Regions from separate parts of the Shewanella sp. WE21 genome, predicted to be linked through region 1. Evidence: predicted binding sites of a transcription regulator. Region 1 holds the regulator's gene; the other holds the start of a gene.
What was found. Region 1 encodes MetJ, which represses methionine synthesis genes. Its sites were predicted from a motif close to TAGACGTCTAGACGTCTA; they were not measured.

Region 2: msrA (peptide-methionine (S)-S-oxide reductase MsrA) is a predicted target of MetJ. The motif match lies at 4,257-4,274, and genes of this name have one in related genera.

What each region holds. Positions count from the first base shown of each region.
Region 1 covers NZ_CP023019.1:2,554,080-2,562,234, forward strand. The annotation lists gene phsA (thiosulfate reductase PhsA) at 1-206, shown strand, start outside; gene CKQ84_RS11115 (4Fe-4S dicluster domain-containing protein) at 219-785, shown strand; gene nrfD (NrfD/PsrC family molybdoenzyme membrane anchor subunit) at 788-1,735, shown strand; gene CKQ84_RS11125 (sulfite exporter TauE/SafE family protein) at 1,842-2,585, opposite strand; gene metJ (met regulon transcriptional regulator MetJ) at 2,720-3,034, opposite strand; gene metB (cystathionine gamma-synthase) at 3,247-4,410, shown strand; gene CKQ84_RS11140 (bifunctional aspartate kinase/homoserine dehydrogenase II) at 4,422-6,815, shown strand; gene metF (methylenetetrahydrofolate reductase) at 7,033-7,920, shown strand; gene CKQ84_RS11150 (methyl-accepting chemotaxis protein) at 7,977-8,155, opposite strand, start outside.
Region 2 covers NZ_CP023019.1:4,400,386-4,408,540, reverse strand. The annotation lists gene CKQ84_RS19680 (dihydrolipoyllysine-residue acetyltransferase) at 1-591, opposite strand, end outside; gene CKQ84_RS19675 (alpha-ketoacid dehydrogenase subunit beta) at 601-1,578, opposite strand; gene CKQ84_RS19670 (thiamine pyrophosphate-dependent dehydrogenase E1 component subunit alpha) at 1,582-2,760, opposite strand; gene astE (succinylglutamate desuccinylase) at 2,922-3,956, opposite strand; gene msrA (peptide-methionine (S)-S-oxide reductase MsrA) at 4,287-4,766, shown strand; gene pgm (phosphoglucomutase (alpha-D-glucose-1,6-bisphosphate-dependent)) at 4,883-6,535, opposite strand; gene seqA (replication initiation negative regulator SeqA) at 6,609-7,151, opposite strand; gene CKQ84_RS19645 (alpha/beta fold hydrolase) at 7,450-8,155, shown strand, end outside.

The sequences.
Region 1 (8,155 bases):
TTGGCACAGAAGAAGGCCATGCCTTAGTCACGCCGGGTATCCGCCAAGATACTGTGTTTGCTTACATGGGCTTTGGTTCTAAGAACAAAGAGTTGGTCAGAGCAACGGGCAAAGGTATCCACTGCGGTAACTTACTGCCGCACGTTACTGCTCCTGTGTGTGGCATGACAGTGCACACCACGGGCGTCACGCTGGCAAAGCGCTAATCGGAGGCTTAAATGAATAAACGATATGTAATGGTGCACGACGAGAATAAGTGCATCGGCTGCCAAGCTTGTAACGTGGCGTGTCGCAGTGAAAATGGCGTACCCGAAGGCGTAACTCGTCTGCAAGTGCGTGTGGAAGGCCCCTTTGGTGAGATGCCCAATCTGCATTTCAAATATCACAGGGTATCTTGCCAGCAATGTGAAGATGCACCCTGCGTTAAAGTGTGCCCAACAGGCGCGGCCTATGTGGGTGAAGATGGCATTATCTCTATCCATACCGAGAAGTGTGTCGGTTGTATGTACTGTGTGGCAGCGTGCCCTTATAAAGTGCGCTTTATGAACCCAGAAACCAAGGCGGCGGATAAGTGTAACTTCTGTAAGGATACGCGTTTAGCACGGGGCGAAGAGCCAGCGTGTGTGACTGTGTGTCCAACCGATGCCTTAGTGTTTGGTGATGCCAATGATCCACGCAGTGAAGTGGCCATCATGCTCAACACTAAAATCACTTACCAAGATAAAACCCATTTGGGCACTAAACCTAGGGTATATCGCGTTCCTACCAAAAGAGGGGGGATTTGATTATGAACAATACTTGGGGCGACATGGCGCAATATGATCCTGTCACTTGGCACTGGGTCATCGCCGTTTACCTGTTTATGGCGGGGTTATCCGCGGGCAGTTTACTGATTGGCATTGGTTTGCGCTGGGCGAATAAGGAACTCAGCGCGGGAGCTGAAAGCAGCATTCTTAAGGCGGCAGCCATTATTGGGCCTGTAGCAATTAGCTTAGGTCTAGCTTGTTTAGTGTTTGACTTAACCAAACCATTCCACTTTTGGTTGATCTTAATTCACTATAACTTCCAGTCTGTGATGGCAATCGGGGTGCTGGCGCTGCTGGCGTATTCTCCCTTAGCTTTTGCGTACGCCATTATTGTGCTGCGGGATGACTTACCAAAATGGGGTTTGGGTTTCCTAACACCTATCGCTAAGTTACTTATGCCATTTCGAAAGCTGATTGAAGTATTGTTGTTTGTCCTGGCCATTGGCGTAGGGGCTTACACTGGCTTCTTGATTTCGGCGATGAATGCCTATCCTATGCTCAACACTGCGGTACTGCCTGCGCTGTTTTTAGTGTCGGGTTTATCGGCGGGCGCTGCGGCAAATGCGGTACTGGCGTTGCTGATGTTTAAGACTGACAGCCACGACAAAACTTTAGTGAAGATGCACGGTTTAGAATTGCCTGTGATGGCGATTGAAATTCTGTTCCTGTTCATGTTGTTCTGCGCCTTGTACTTCAAGGGCGGCGCGGCGGCTGCGGCCTTAGCATCGTTAACTTCTGGGTTATGGGCAAGCGTGTTCTGGATAGGCGTTGTCGGTATAGGTTTTGGTATTCCATTGCTGTTTATGCTGCTACCCGCCGCGACTCGCCACACTAAGGGCGCGATGATCATGGTTGCCTGCGCGAGCTTAACGGGCGTACTCGCTTTAAGACACTTTATTGTGTACGCAGGGCAAAGCTATTTAAGCTGAGTGTAAGCTGGCTTTACATATTGATAGATAAAGAAAAAGCACTGGCAATGTCAGTGCTTTTTTATTGTTTGAATCTTGAGAAGGTTTGCCAGTACAAGCAGGACGCTTATTGGGGTAATAACTCGATAACCGACTTCACTGTTAGCACTAAGGCGCTGATACTGCACAGGACTAACGTCGCCATCTTTGTCTTCTCTTTATCGACATGGCCCACTAATCGTCCTGCGACTAAGTAACCTAAAATCACTGAGGGGAGCAGCATCAACGACAGCCAAAGATGTTTTAATTCTAATAAGCCAGTGATCGCTAAAATGACCAATGCAATCATGGAGCTAAAAATGAAGAAGGCCGACAGGGCTGCGCGAAACTGCGAGGCATCTTTGCCTGCTAACAAAATCGCCATCGGCGGGCCACCAATTGCGGCGATATTGCCGAAGATCCCTGAAACCACGCCCGCACCGAAGAGGGTTTTCTTATTCACTGGCAGGCTGAATTTATACAGGCTGAGGATCACTGCGACAGTCACAATGGCGGCGATGGATAAACCCAGTATGGGTTGAGGCGCAAACAGCAATAAACTCGCGCCGATAAAACCGCCGGGCACGCGACCTAGGAGCGCATATTGCAAGCCATTGAATTCTAAGTGACCGCGTTCACGCACTAAGGTCAGCAGGGCGATGGAGAAACCCATAGCAATAACAGGCGCAGGTACAAGTTGTGGATCGACGATATACAGCAAAGGACTGGCGACAACCGCAAGCCCAAACCCAATAAGACTTTGGGTTAATGCGCCCAGAAACACGACCAGCGAGGCTAAGGCGAGTGTCTGTGGATCTATCATAGAAAACATAGGATTTCCTATATCCCAAACCAACTCAAGATGGTGAAATTTAAAGTTTGAAGTCGCTTGGGTATAAACAAAAAGGGATCGTTAACGATCCCTATTGATGAGCACTGTGATATGACTTTGAAAGCGACGAGTCGCTATTCCATGTCTTCCCACTCTATTCCCATTTGATCCATCAACAACTTGGCTTCAGCGGGAATGCTGTCTGGATTATCTTTTGACAGATCTTCATCGTTGGGCAATGGCTGGCCAGTGTAGGCGTGCAAAAATGCCTCACACAACAGCTCGCTGTTGGTGGCGTGACGCAAATTATTGACCTGACGACGAGTACGTTCGTCCGTGAGGACCTTAAGCACTTTGAGCGGAATAGACACAGTAATTTTTTTTACTTGTTCATTCTTCTTGCCATGTTCAGCATAGGGGCTGATGTATTCCCCATTCCATTCAGTCATTGACTCACCTGTTATAACGCTAAATTCGGGGCAGATTTTAAACCCTTACAAAGAACAGTCAAATTATTGCTACTATTTCTTTGTGATTGCAAACAGATTTCTTTATGTTCAGACGTCTAAACGTCTTCACGCCTATTGACGATGGCGTTGGGCTTAGGTACATTTAGACGTCCAGACATCTCTATCAGTCTATCGAATTTAGGAGTCCACCCATGGCAGAGCGTCAATTAGCCACACTGGCAGTGCGTCAGGGTATCGAAAGCGATACTCAATATGGCGCAGTTGTGCCACCGATTTATTTGTCGACTAATTACGCCTTCGATGGTCATAAAAATCCCCGCGAATTCGATTACAGTCGTTCAGGCAACCCAACGCGCTGCATTTTAGGCGAAGCATTAGCGCAATTAGAAAAGGGCGCCACTGGCATAGTGACGTGCACTGGCATGGCGGCCATCACCTTAGTGACTACTTTGCTCGGCCCCGATGACCTATTAGTTGTGCCCCATGATTGCTATGGTGGTTCCTACCGTTTATTTACCAACTTGGCGAAGAAAGGCCAGTTTAAGCTCATTGTGGTCGACCAAACCGACAGCCAAGCGTTAGCCGCCGCCATTGCGCAGAATCCTAAGATGGTGTGGCTCGAAACCCCATCGAACCCGTTATTGCGTGTGGTAGATATCGAAGCCATTGCTAAGGCGAGCCATGAGGTCAGCGCGCTGGTGGTGGTCGATAACACTTTTTTATCGCCAATATTGCAACAACCCCTATTGTTAGGCGCGGATATCGTTATCCACTCCACCACTAAATATATCAATGGTCACAGCGATGTGGTCGGCGGCGCTGTGGTCGCCAAAGACGCGCAAATCGGCGAAAGCTTACATTGGTGGTCGAACACTCTAGGCTTAACGGGGTCAGCCTTCGACAGTTATCTGACCCTGCGCGGCCTGCGTACCTTAGCGGTGCGTATTCGCGAGCATCAAGCCAATGCCCAGCGTATTATTGAGGTATTAACCCAAAGCCCTGTGGTGAGCAAAGTCTATTACCCCGGTCTTGCGGATCACCCTGGTCACGCCATTGCGGCCAAGCAACAACAGGGCTTTGGCGCTATGCTGAGTTTTGAGCTCAAAGGCGGTGAGGCCGAAGTGGTGGCCTTTTTAGGTGCACTCAGCTTATTTAGCGTGGCGGAAAGTTTAGGTGGCGTCGAAAGTTTAGTGGCCGTGCCCGCAACTATGACCCACAGAGCCATGGAGCCGCAGGCGCGCTTCGAGGCTGGTATTAAGGACACCCTATTGCGTCTATCGGTGGGTATTGAAGATGCCGCCGATTTAGTTGCAGATATTCAAGCAGGATTAGCCGCCGTTGCGGCTTGTCAGTAGAGGAATAATAGATGGCACGTTGTCACTTACATAAATTTGGTGGCTCCAGTTTAGCGGATGCCGATTGTTATCGCCGAGTCGCCCATATCCTGTTAACCCACGGTCATAGTGATGATCTCGTGGTGGTCTCTGCAGCGGGTAAAAGCACGAATTTCCTGTATAAATTATTAGCGCTGCGTGATGCGGGTCAGCTATGGCAAGAAGAATTACAAGTGCTGATCAGTTACCAACAGGGGTTGATTGAGCAGTTGTTGTCGAATGAACAAGCCCGAGATCTGCGTGAGCGTTTGGCCACTGATAAAGCGCAACTCATCAGCTTGTTGTCTTTAGATGAGCGCAACGAATACCAAATCAACCATGTGGTGAGCTTTGGCGAACGTTGGTCGGCACGTTTAATGGCGGCGCTGCTGCGCGAATCTGGCGTGGCAGCAAGCCATGTGGATGCCTGTTCAATTTTAGTGGCCGATGAAGCCGCTGTGCCACAAATTCGGGTACAAGAATCCCGCGCTAAAGTACAAGCCCTATTAGCCGCGCATCCAAATGAACGCTTAGTGATCACAGGTTTTATCTGTGCTAACGAGCGTGGCGATACCCTATTACTTGGCCGTAATGGTTCAGATTTTAGTGCCAGCCTGATTGCTAGTCTCGCCGATATCGAGCGCGTGACCATTTGGACCGATGTGGAAGGGGTGTTCAACGCCGATCCTAATAAAATCAACGATGCCAAGTTACTGAAAAGTATGTCACTTGCCGAAGCCGATCGCCTAGCGCGTTTGGGCTCGCCAGTATTGCATTCGCGCACTTTGCAGCCGTTATTCAATACCGAAGTGAGCTTAGCGGTGCGTTCAAGTTATGCGTCCCACACCGACTTTACCTTAATCGCGCCCCACAGTTCGTCGGCGAGCGCGCCTGTGGTGACTAATCTTAATGCTGTTGTCCTGTTCGGCTTTAAACTCACGGGTGAGTTAACCCGTTTATTAGATCTATTGATCGCCGCAGGTTTAACGCCATTGGCCCATTGGACCTCTGCCCATCAAAGGGTTGAACTTGCCTATACCGCTGAGAATCAAAAACAAGTTCAAAGATTACTCGATGCCGAGGCAGAAGCATTAGGGATCAGCGAGCAGCAGATCAACACAGATTTTGGTTTAGTCGCATTAGTAAGTGCCGACGCCGAACATTATCGCCGCAGCTTCGCGCGTTTACTGAGCCGTGATGCTAAACCTTTGTTCAGTGGCGATTTAAGTTTAGTGACGTTAGTGCCCCAGTCACAGGTGAATCTGTTAACCCAAAAAGTTCACCGTCGCTGCGCTGGCCCGCGTAAACGCATTGGCGTCCTGCTGCTCGGTGTGGGTAATATCGGTGAGGCTTGGATCGATCTGTTTAAGTCGGTTTCACCCTCACTAGACCATGAACTCGAAGCTAGTGTTGAGTTAGTCGGTTTAGTCAGTTCGAGTAAAGCCTTGATTAAATCCACTGGCATTAATCTTGCCGCGTGGCAAACAGAGTTTAATACTGAAGCAACGCCTTGGCAGTATGAACATTTATTCGAGCAATTAGAGCAAGTTAACTGCGATGAGCTGGTGGCCTTAGATATCAGTGCCAGCGCCAGTTTGACGCTGCAATATCCAGAATTGTTCGAGCGTGGCATCCATGTGGTGAGCGCGAATAAACTTGCGGGCTCGGGTCCACTGCCTTTCTATCGAGAGTTAAAGCAGCAACTGGGTAACCGTCGTTTGTTTTGGCGCTATAACGCCAGCTGTGGCGCAGGTTTACCTATCCAACACGCGTTAAATGATCTGCGTAACAGCGGTGATAGTGTTGAAGCGGTAGGCGGGATTTTCTCTGGCACCTTGTGTTGGTTATTTGAAAAATACGATACCAGCAAGCCATTTTCAGAATTAGTAATTGAAGCCAGAGGCTTAGGTATTACTGAACCCGATCCCCGCGACGATCTCTCCGGCCGTGATATGCAGCGTAAACTGCTTATTTTGGCCCGTGAAATTGGCCTTGAAATCGAGCTTGAAGATATTGAACTGCGTTCACTCGTGCCAGCCGCTTTGGCGGATATTCCCTTAGATCAATTTCTCACCCGCATTGCCGAGTTAGATGCCGATCTGCTGCAACAGTATGGTGCGGCGGCGGAGCAAAATAAGGTGCTCAGATATGTGGCATCCTTAGACAACAGCGGCCCAGAGCTCAAGGCCGAGGTGGGTTTGCAGTGGATTGATACCCATCACCCTTACGCCAACTTAACCCCTGGTGATAATGTGTTTGTGATCCGCAGTGTCTTCTACCAAGGTAATCCGCTGATCATCCGTGGACCGGGCGCTGGACGCGAAGTGACAGCGGCGGCGGTGCAGTCGGATCTGACCCAGATCTGTCGCGATCTGCTGCAGGAATAACGCGGTATCAAGCCTCTTAAAGGACTCCTTCGAGTCCTTTTTTATTGGCTAGAATAAATCTATCGAATTAACCGAGATTAAATGCGGTTTATGGGTATTTTTGGGCTTGACTTACATCTCAGTTTCTCTAGTATATGGACATATAGACGTCCAAACGTCCATTTGAACTAATTCATACTAGCAAAGAGTAGCGCCAAGGGCGGTTGAGGAAATACACATGGCTTTTCATCACGCACAACATTCACAATCGCTGAACCAGAGCTTGTCTGAGCTTAATGGCGATATTAATGTTTCTTTTGAGTTTTTCCCGCCATCGACCCCCGAAATGGAACAGATCCTGTGGAACTCTATCCGTCGTTTAGAGCCGCTGAATCCTAAGTTTGTGTCTGTGACTTACGGTGCTAACTCAGGTGTTCGCGACCGCACCCATGGCGTGATTGAACGTATCCAACAGGAAACCGACCTCGTTGCCGCGCCGCACTTAACCTTAGTGGATGCCAGCGATGAAGAGCTGTTAGAACTGGCTAAGCATTATTGGAAATCGGGCATTCGTGACATAGTGGCACTGCGTGGTGATTTGCCCGCAGGCAGCCCCAAGCCAACCCGTTTTGCGGTGGATTTAGTGCGTTTGCTGCGCTCAGTGGCTGACTTTGATATTTCCGTTGCGGCCTATCCAGAAGTGCATCCCGATGCGAGCAATGCACAGGCGGATTTGATCAACCTTAAGCGTAAGATTGATGCGGGCGCTAGCCGTGCCATTACCCAGTTTTTCTTCGATGTGGAATCTTACCTGCGTTTTCGTGATCGCTGCGTTGCCGCCGGTATCGACGTTGAAATTGTGCCGGGCATCTTACCTGTGACTAACTTTACCCAGCTAAAACGTTTCGCGGGTATGACCAATGTGTCGTTACCGAATTGGTTACATAAGCAATTCGACGGCCTAGAAAACGATGCGGGTACACGCCAATTGGTGGGGGCAAACGTGGCCATCGACATGGTGAAAGTGCTGTCCCGCGAAGGCGTGAAGGATTTCCATTTTTACACCTTAAATCGCGCCGAATTGACCTACGCGATTTGCCACACTTTAGGCGTGCGTCCTAAATAAAACTTTATAAAATAAGCTAATAAAAACGCCGCAGAGAATGCGGCGTTTTGTTTTGTTTAAATTCTAAATTGAGCTAATAAAGTTGTTAAACGGGCTGCGAGTTGGGCAAGTTCATCGCCAGCGCGTGCGGTTTGTACCGCACTATCTGTCGCATTGGTCGCAATATCATTGATGTTATTAACATTTTTATTAATCTCAGCCGAAACCGCACATTGCTCATTTGCAGCGCTGGCGA
Region 2 (8,155 bases), 1.8 Mb from region 1:
CTGTTCAACTTCAATGGCAAATAAAGGCGCATGTACTTTAGCTAGCTGACCTTTGCGATAATGCAGTTTGGCAATTTTACCCGCTTTAATGGCAGGAATTTGCACCAGTGCTTTATCTGTCATCACGTCGGCAATCGGTTGATCTTCCTCAACCCAATCACCTTCACTCACCAACCATTCAACTAGCTCACATTCAACAATGCCTTCGCCGATATCAGGTAGTAAGAATTCTTCAATGCTGACAGATGAACTGGATGACGTGGTCGCGTTTGTTACTGCCACTGGCTCAGTCACTTTTGCAGTCGTCGCAGCAGGTTCAGCCGTAACAGATTCGCCTGCGATTTCAACGGCATCTTCAATTTTTACGGCATAGAGCGGCGCATGCACTTTCGCAATATCGCCCTTGGCGTAATACAGCTTAGTGACTACGCCCGCAAAAGGCGCTGGGATTTGAACAAGTGCTTTGTCTGTCATCACATCGGCAATAGGTTGGTCTTCAACGACTGTGTCGCCTTCTTTGACCAGCCATTCAACCAACTCACACTCCACAACACCTTCGCCAATATCCGGCAAAATAAAATCTTTAATCATACCGGACTCCTAGAAGGTCACTGATGCTTTGATGGCTTCAAACGTTTTGAAAGCATCTGGCATGTATTCTTTTTCATGAATGAGTGGGTACGGGGTATCTAAACCACAAACGCGGCTGATGGGCGACTCTAGATACAAGAAGCATTCTTGCTGAATCGTCGCCGCGATCTCACCAGCAAAGCCACCGGTTAATGGCGCTTCATGGTTAACCAGTAAACGTCCGGTCTTTTTGACTGAATCGGCAACAGTATCGATATCCCAGGGTGACAAGGTGCGTAAATCGATAACTTCACAGGAGATCCCTTCTTTAGCAGCCATGTCGGCGGCTTTTTCAAGGATTTCCATTTGCGCGCCCCACGCCACTAAGGTGATGTCTTTACCTTCGCGAACCACTTCAGCCTTACCCAGTTCAATTTCATAATCGCCCGCGGGCACTTCGCCAACCGATGCACGATATAAACGCTTAGGCTCAAAGAAGATCACCGGATTTTTGTCACGGATTGACGCCAACAGCAGTCCTTTGGCTTGCTCAGGGTTGCGTGGCACCACCACTTTTAACCCCGGCGTCTGGGTAAAATAGGCTTCAGGTGATTGCGAGTGATAATGGCCGCCCGCGATACCGCCGCCATAGGGCGTACGGAACACTAATCCACCGACATCGAACTCATTACCGCTACGGTAACGGAACTTAGCCGACTCGTTGACGATTTGATCAAACGCCGGAAAGATATAATCGGCGAATTGAATTTCAGCCACGGCGGTCATGCCATTTGAGGCTAAACCATTGGCAAAACCGGCAATACCTTGTTCTGTCAGCGGCGTATTAAAGCAGCGAGCGCGACCGAATTTTTCTTGAAGACCGGAGGTAGCGCGAAATACCCCGCCAAAGTGGCCCACATCTTCACCAAAAACCACCATGCGTTCATCGGCTTGCATGGCAATCGACAAGGCCTCATTGACGGCCTGTAACATATTCATTTCAGCCACGGCTTATAGTCTCCCTGCACTTTTTGGATAGGCTTGCGGATATTTCTTGATATGTTCTTTAAGATCGGCGAGTTGCTTTTTCAGCACTGGCGTCGGCTTGTCGTACACATCTTCAATAATTTCATCCAGCATAGGCACAGGAATTTTTTCAGCCACTTTTACCGCAGCCAATACTTCTTCACGATATTTCTCATGCAGTTTTACATCATCCGCTTCAGCCAACCAACCTTTGTTGATAAGCCATAATTTGAAGCGTTTAACCGGATCGTGTTGCTGCCACTTGGCTTCTTCATCTTTCGAGCGATAACCAGAGGGATCGTCTGAAGAAGAGTGTGCGCCGAGACGGTAAGTCATGGCTTCAATCAGCACAGGCGAATTATGCTCAATCGCATAGGCGCGGGCTTGCTGAGTTGCGGCTAACACGGCCAACATGTCATTGCCGTCTACACGAATGGTGTGCATGCCATAACCCACACCGCGGCTGGCAATACCGTTTCCAGCAAACTGCTCTTCAGTGGGGGTAGAAATCGCGTAGCCATTGTTACGACAGAAGAAAATCACTGGGCATTTCAGTACCGCGGCCATGTTTAGGCCAGCATGAAAATCCCCTTCCGATGCAGCGCCTTCGCCAAAATAACAAACCGCGACTTTGCGCTTACCTTGCATTTTTAAGCTGTAGCCCACACCAGTCGCCTGCGGGATTTGCGTGGCTAACGGTGACGAAATCGTTTGATAATGCAATGCCGCACTGCCGTAATGGATTGGCATTTGGCGACCTTTACCAAGATCTTTCTCGTTACTGAACATCTGATTCATAAACTGTTCAGTGGTAAAGCCGCGATAACGCAGCGCCGCATGCTCACGATATTGTGCGAGGATCACATCTTCTTGATCGAGTGCGGCCACACTGCCGACAATCGCCGCTTCTTCACCCGTACAGGTCATGTAGAAGCTGATGCGTCCTTGACGCTGGGCGCCAAGCATACGTTCATCAAGTACCCGAGTGAATACACAGGTATCGTAAATTTTAGTGGCTAAGGTTTCATCTATCACAGGCAAAACCGCGGTTTCATAAGTGGTGCCGTCGGCTTGTAGAATTCGAAGGATAGGAATGTGTAGCGATGCCTTATCCAAGAAGCCGACACGGTGCACTGTATCAGTGTTGAGTGTTGCTTTGCTCATATTGTGCTCTTGTTATCTCATTACGCATCAAAGCGTTTGATGCGTCTGTTTATACGAATATGCCCGACGAACATTACGTTAACGTAAACTACCTATCAACCATTGGCATAGCTCAAACCACAAGTTATCCCTGCCACGCATGTATATATTGCTTTACAAGCCTAACGCACGTCCGCATTCACCGCAGGGATCAGGCAAATCACAGTGCGATTGCCAATAGGCACTTTGGTATTAGGGAACACGACAGACTCAAACTCATGTTCCACTTTAATTTCTTGCCCACCTTCCCGCGCTAAAACAAAGCCCTTCGGGAAAGATCTGAAGTTTTCGACATCAGTTGCGAAGGTAAATTCAAAATCATCGAAATGTTTATTGATGACGCGGCACACTTGGTACAAGTTAACCTTATCGGCATCAAATGCATCCAGCTCCAACGGCTTAGCGGTGATCAAGCGCATGAACATTTCATGGGTGACGATAAAACGCGTCATGTCGTTCTGCCCCATGGGATACACTTTGCCAAGCTCAATGGTAAAGGCATCGGCACCGTAGCGTTCAGAGGAAAAATAGCTGAAGGTCGTGGTCGGTTCATGGTGGAAAAGTACTGTATCGACGCCGCTTGCGGCTAAAAACATAATTTGCTCGCCGCTAAAGGCGCGCCCAGGACGATAGGGATAGATAGCGAACTTTTCATGCTTCGAAGCGCGCATCGCCGTGTGCAGATCATAATGGATGCGCTGACGTCCATCGGCAACCGCAGTATAAAAACGATCGACATAGGCTTCGAGTTTTTTCGCGCGTACTCGCTCAGGGTTCACTAACCCTGGTGGATTGGAATGCTCACCACTAAAGAGACGATTCATGTTTTCGTCAATAATCCGCGTGCCGTTATTAATCGCTAATGGGTTACCAATGAGAAATAAAGTGCGCTGCTTTGCGATGATCTTTTGCTGTAGAAGTTGTTTAATTAAGCTATTGCAGAGTTCAATGGGCGCGGTCTCGTTACCGTGAACACCGCAGGAAAGCACAATATCTTTTCCTTCATTCTTTACTGGTTCGAAAACAATAACACCGGTATCCCACACTTCCACTTGAGTATGATCGCCTAAGTTAAATGAAAATTCGCCATCGAACTGTTCAGGATGGGCTAAGGTGAGCGCTAAAAAATCCTTTGAATCTAACAGAGCTTGTAACACAGAATTCTCCTTATAATGATGTGTAACAGTATTGGCGCAATAGCATAAGTACAGGCAGTAATAACCACTTAAGCATTTATCTCACCGCGGTTAGTCTCACTCGCACCTAAAAAACGGCTTCAATACTAACACATGTTTTTAGTGCTGTTCTCAGACATTTATTGCCGTAGGACCCAGTTTTAAGCGGAATGACATTCAACTAAGCAGATTGTTAAATTCTTAGGACATTCCCTAAGAATTTCCCATGATAAATATTCCAGCTTGAGGCTTGCTTTTGCACTCAAGTTTTATCACAATCCTTAGCCATCTAGACTTCTATTGGATTTAATTATGGCGTTAGCAACCTTTGGTGCCGGCTGTTTCTGGGGCGTAGAGTATTTTTTTAGACAAGTGAACGGCGTATCCAATGCCACCTGCGGCTATATGGGCGGCAATAATGCGGCGACGAGCTATGAAGAAGTCAAAAAAGGCAAAACGGGCCATGCCGAAGTGGTGCAAGTGGAATTCGATCCCGCCCTTGTCAGTTATGAAGACTTGCTCGATGTATTTTGGAAAAACCACAATCCAACGAGTCTGAACATGCAAGGCGGAGATATTGGCACTCAATATCGCAGTACCATTTTCTTCCACGACCGTGAGCAAAAAGCGGCCGCAGAAGCCTCAAAGTTAGCTTTTGCCCGCTCGGGCCGTTGGGGATTACGCCATATCGTCACTGAAATAGTGCCACTTCAACAGTTCCATGTGGCTGAGGAATATCATCAAAATTACATCGATAAGAATAACTTACCGAGTTGCCATATCGAGTACTAAATACGGTCAAATCAGTATTAGATCAACTACTCACAGCTGAATTAGACACAAACAAAAACGCACTCAAATCTGAGTGCGTTTTTTATTTTGAGACGTTAGCTAAACCTACTACTGCATTAAGCTTTTAGCGCCTTATCAATTAATGCCTGCGCATCTTTGATGATCTCAGCCAAATGCTGCTCACTGATAAAACTCTCGCCGTAGATCTTAAATAACGCTTCCGTGCCCGATGGACGCGCCGCAAACCAACCATTCGCCGTAGTCACTTTGATGCCACCAATGGCCGCATTATTGCCCGGCGCATGGGTTAACACGTTTTCGATTGACTCACCTGCAAGCACAGTGGCATTTAAGGTTTCAGCATTCAATAACGCAAATTTGGCCTTGTTTTCAAGACTGATTGGGCTATCGATACGCTTATAGAAACTTTGGCCAAATTGTTTTACTAACTCTTGGTGACGCTGACCTGGGGTTTTACCTGTCACCGCAAGAATTTCTGCGGCAAGTAATCCTAAAATGAAGCCGTCTTTATCTGTGCACCATGTGCTGCCATCACGGCGTAAAAATGCCGCGCCAGCACTCTCTTCACCGCCAAAGGCGATTGTGGCTTCGGCTAAACCGTCGACAAACCACTTAAAGCCCACAGGCACTTCGAGTAACTTTTTGCCGTGGAAAGCACAGATTTTATCGATAAGCGCACTCGATACTAAGGTTTTACCTATGGCTAAGGTATCGCTCCAATCTGGTCTGTGTGTCAGTAAATAATCAATAGCGACCGCAAGATAATGATTCGGATCCATCAAACCCGTACCAGGGCAAACGATGCCGTGACGGTCATAATCGGGATCATTACCAAGGCATAAATCAAAGGATTCTTTATGGGCGAGTAACCCGGCCATCGCGTAGGGAGATGAGCAATCCATGCGGATTTTGCCGTCTTTATCCAGCGGCATAAAGCTAAAGCTTGGATCAACCTTATCATTAACTAACGTGATATCGAGCCCATAACGCGCGGCAATCGGTGCCCAATAGAAAATCCCTGAACCACCGAGCGGGTCAACGCCGATACGCAGCTTAGCGTTGGCAATCGCCTGCATGTCGATGACATTGTCTAAATCAGCCACATAAGGCGTGATCAAATCAATGGCGTTGACATAGCCTGATGCCAGCGCTTCGGCATACGCTAATTTTTGCACGCCAGCTAACGCTTGGCGCAAGTAATCATTGGCCCGCGATTCAATCCAAGCGGTGATATTACCTTCGGCCGGTCCGCCATGGGGTGGATTGTATTTAATCCCACCATCTTGAGGCGGATTGTGGGAAGGCGTAATGATCAAACCATCGGACAATGCCGCACCCGTAATATTGGCTTCGCGATTGGCGCAAATCACCCCATGGGAAACCACTGGCGTTGGCGTAAATCCGTCGTTCTGTTGGATTTTCACTGTGACTTTATTTGCCGCCAGCACTTCAATGGCCGACAAATAGGCCGCATAGGATAACGCATGGGTGTCAATCCCAAGGATCAGCGGCCCATCGATATTTGCCGATTGACGGTAGTCCACCACAGCTTGGGTAATCGCCCAAATGTGTTGTTGGTTAAAACTGCCATTGAAGGCGCAGCCTCTGTGCCCAGAAGTGCCAAAGGTGACGCGTTGTTGTACGTCATCCATATTTGGCGTGATGCTGTAATAATGGCTCATCAGTTTTGGAATATTGACCAGATCCGTCTGATTAGCGATTTGTCCTGCCCTTTGATGTATTGCCACCTATGGCTCTCCTGCACTCAATTACAATTAGAAAAAGTAGAAAAATGTCGTACTAACTTGGCTCATCCGCGGATTAAACGCGCTCGGCGATACCCGCTGCTACTGTCGCATCACAACCAAATTGCACTAAAACTTCCGATAAAATAGTGCGTTTCTTGGCGGTATTGTTGTTACTCGTTACCCAGAAACCACTTGTACCAATTTCTTTTGGGTTAGCCGAAGCACTCGCTTCGAGCAGTTGCTCCTTAGAGCGAGCAAAATACAAACGATCGCGCCCTTGGATCTGCAAAATTTGTGAGAATTGCTCTGGGGCTAATTGATACAAACTTTCGAGCAAAAACAGAAAACGACCTACTGCGCCTTTTTGCTGCGATAACTGATGTTCATCGACTAAGCGACTAAAATCATTCACTGCTGGCACTGTTTGCGCCGCGACGGGCTGAATAGGTTCAGCTTCAAGGCTCGGTTGGCTAATCGCCAAAGGCTGAGGTTGTTCGACCGCATCGACGGACAGGCCGAGTAATCGACGAAGAATGTCAGAGGCGCTCTCACCAATACGTTCTGTTTTGCTGGCAATATGACGATAGAGCTCTTCATCTACTTCGATATATTTCATAACCTTAATTATCCTTTGTTATTCGACAGGCTTAACCGAAAAAAGTGTACCACAGCGATCGGGGCAGATCATTGCGATCTGTTACCAGTGTATCTATCTCTATCAATCTGATAAAGCGCCATTATTCTAAAAGTGCGGGAAATAGCACAGCAAACTAGCAGTTAATCGACAATTGCCGAAAAAGCACACAAGTTACTGGCCGCTCCCACTATAGAAATGGCAACTGACTTGTCAAGCCAACGGCATTAAGGGCACAATTCGCGTCACGCTAAGCTAAAAATCTCCAACAGGAATCACCATGAACTTTGTTTCCACAGGCCAAGGACCCGCAGTGCTCTTGATCCACGGCTTGTTCGGTAATCTAGATAACCTCAAAGGTCTAGGGCAAGTATTAGAAAATCAGTATCAAATTATTCGTGTCGATGTGCCCAATCATGGTTTAAGTGAACATTGGGATCAAATGGACTACCCTCGCCTCGCCACTGCAATGATCAGCTTGCTCGACGAACTGGCTATTGAACGCGCCCATATTGTGGGTCACTCTATGGGCGGTAAAATCGCCATGGCGACGGCGTTAGCTCATCCAGAGCGCATTATCAGCATGGTGGCAGCAGATATTGCCCCCGTCGCCTATGAGCCAAGACACGACACAGTGTTTGCCGCATTAGAAAGCCTGCCCTTAGAAGGCCATACCGACAGACGCTTTGCCCTAAACCACTTGATTGACAAAGGTATCGACGAAGCCACGGCGCAGTTTTTACTTAAAAACCTGCAACGTACCGACACAGGCTTTCGTTGGAAGCTGAACTTAAGTGGCCTAAAAGCTTGTTATCCCAATATTATTGGCTGGCAAAATCAGACACTAAATCCAGTACAAAGCTATGCTGGACCAAGTCTGTTTATTCGCGGCGGCGACTCAAATTATGTCACTAGCGAGCACAGAAGCGCTATCATGGCGCAATTCCCCGCGGCACAGGCAAAAACACTTGAAGGATGTGGTCATT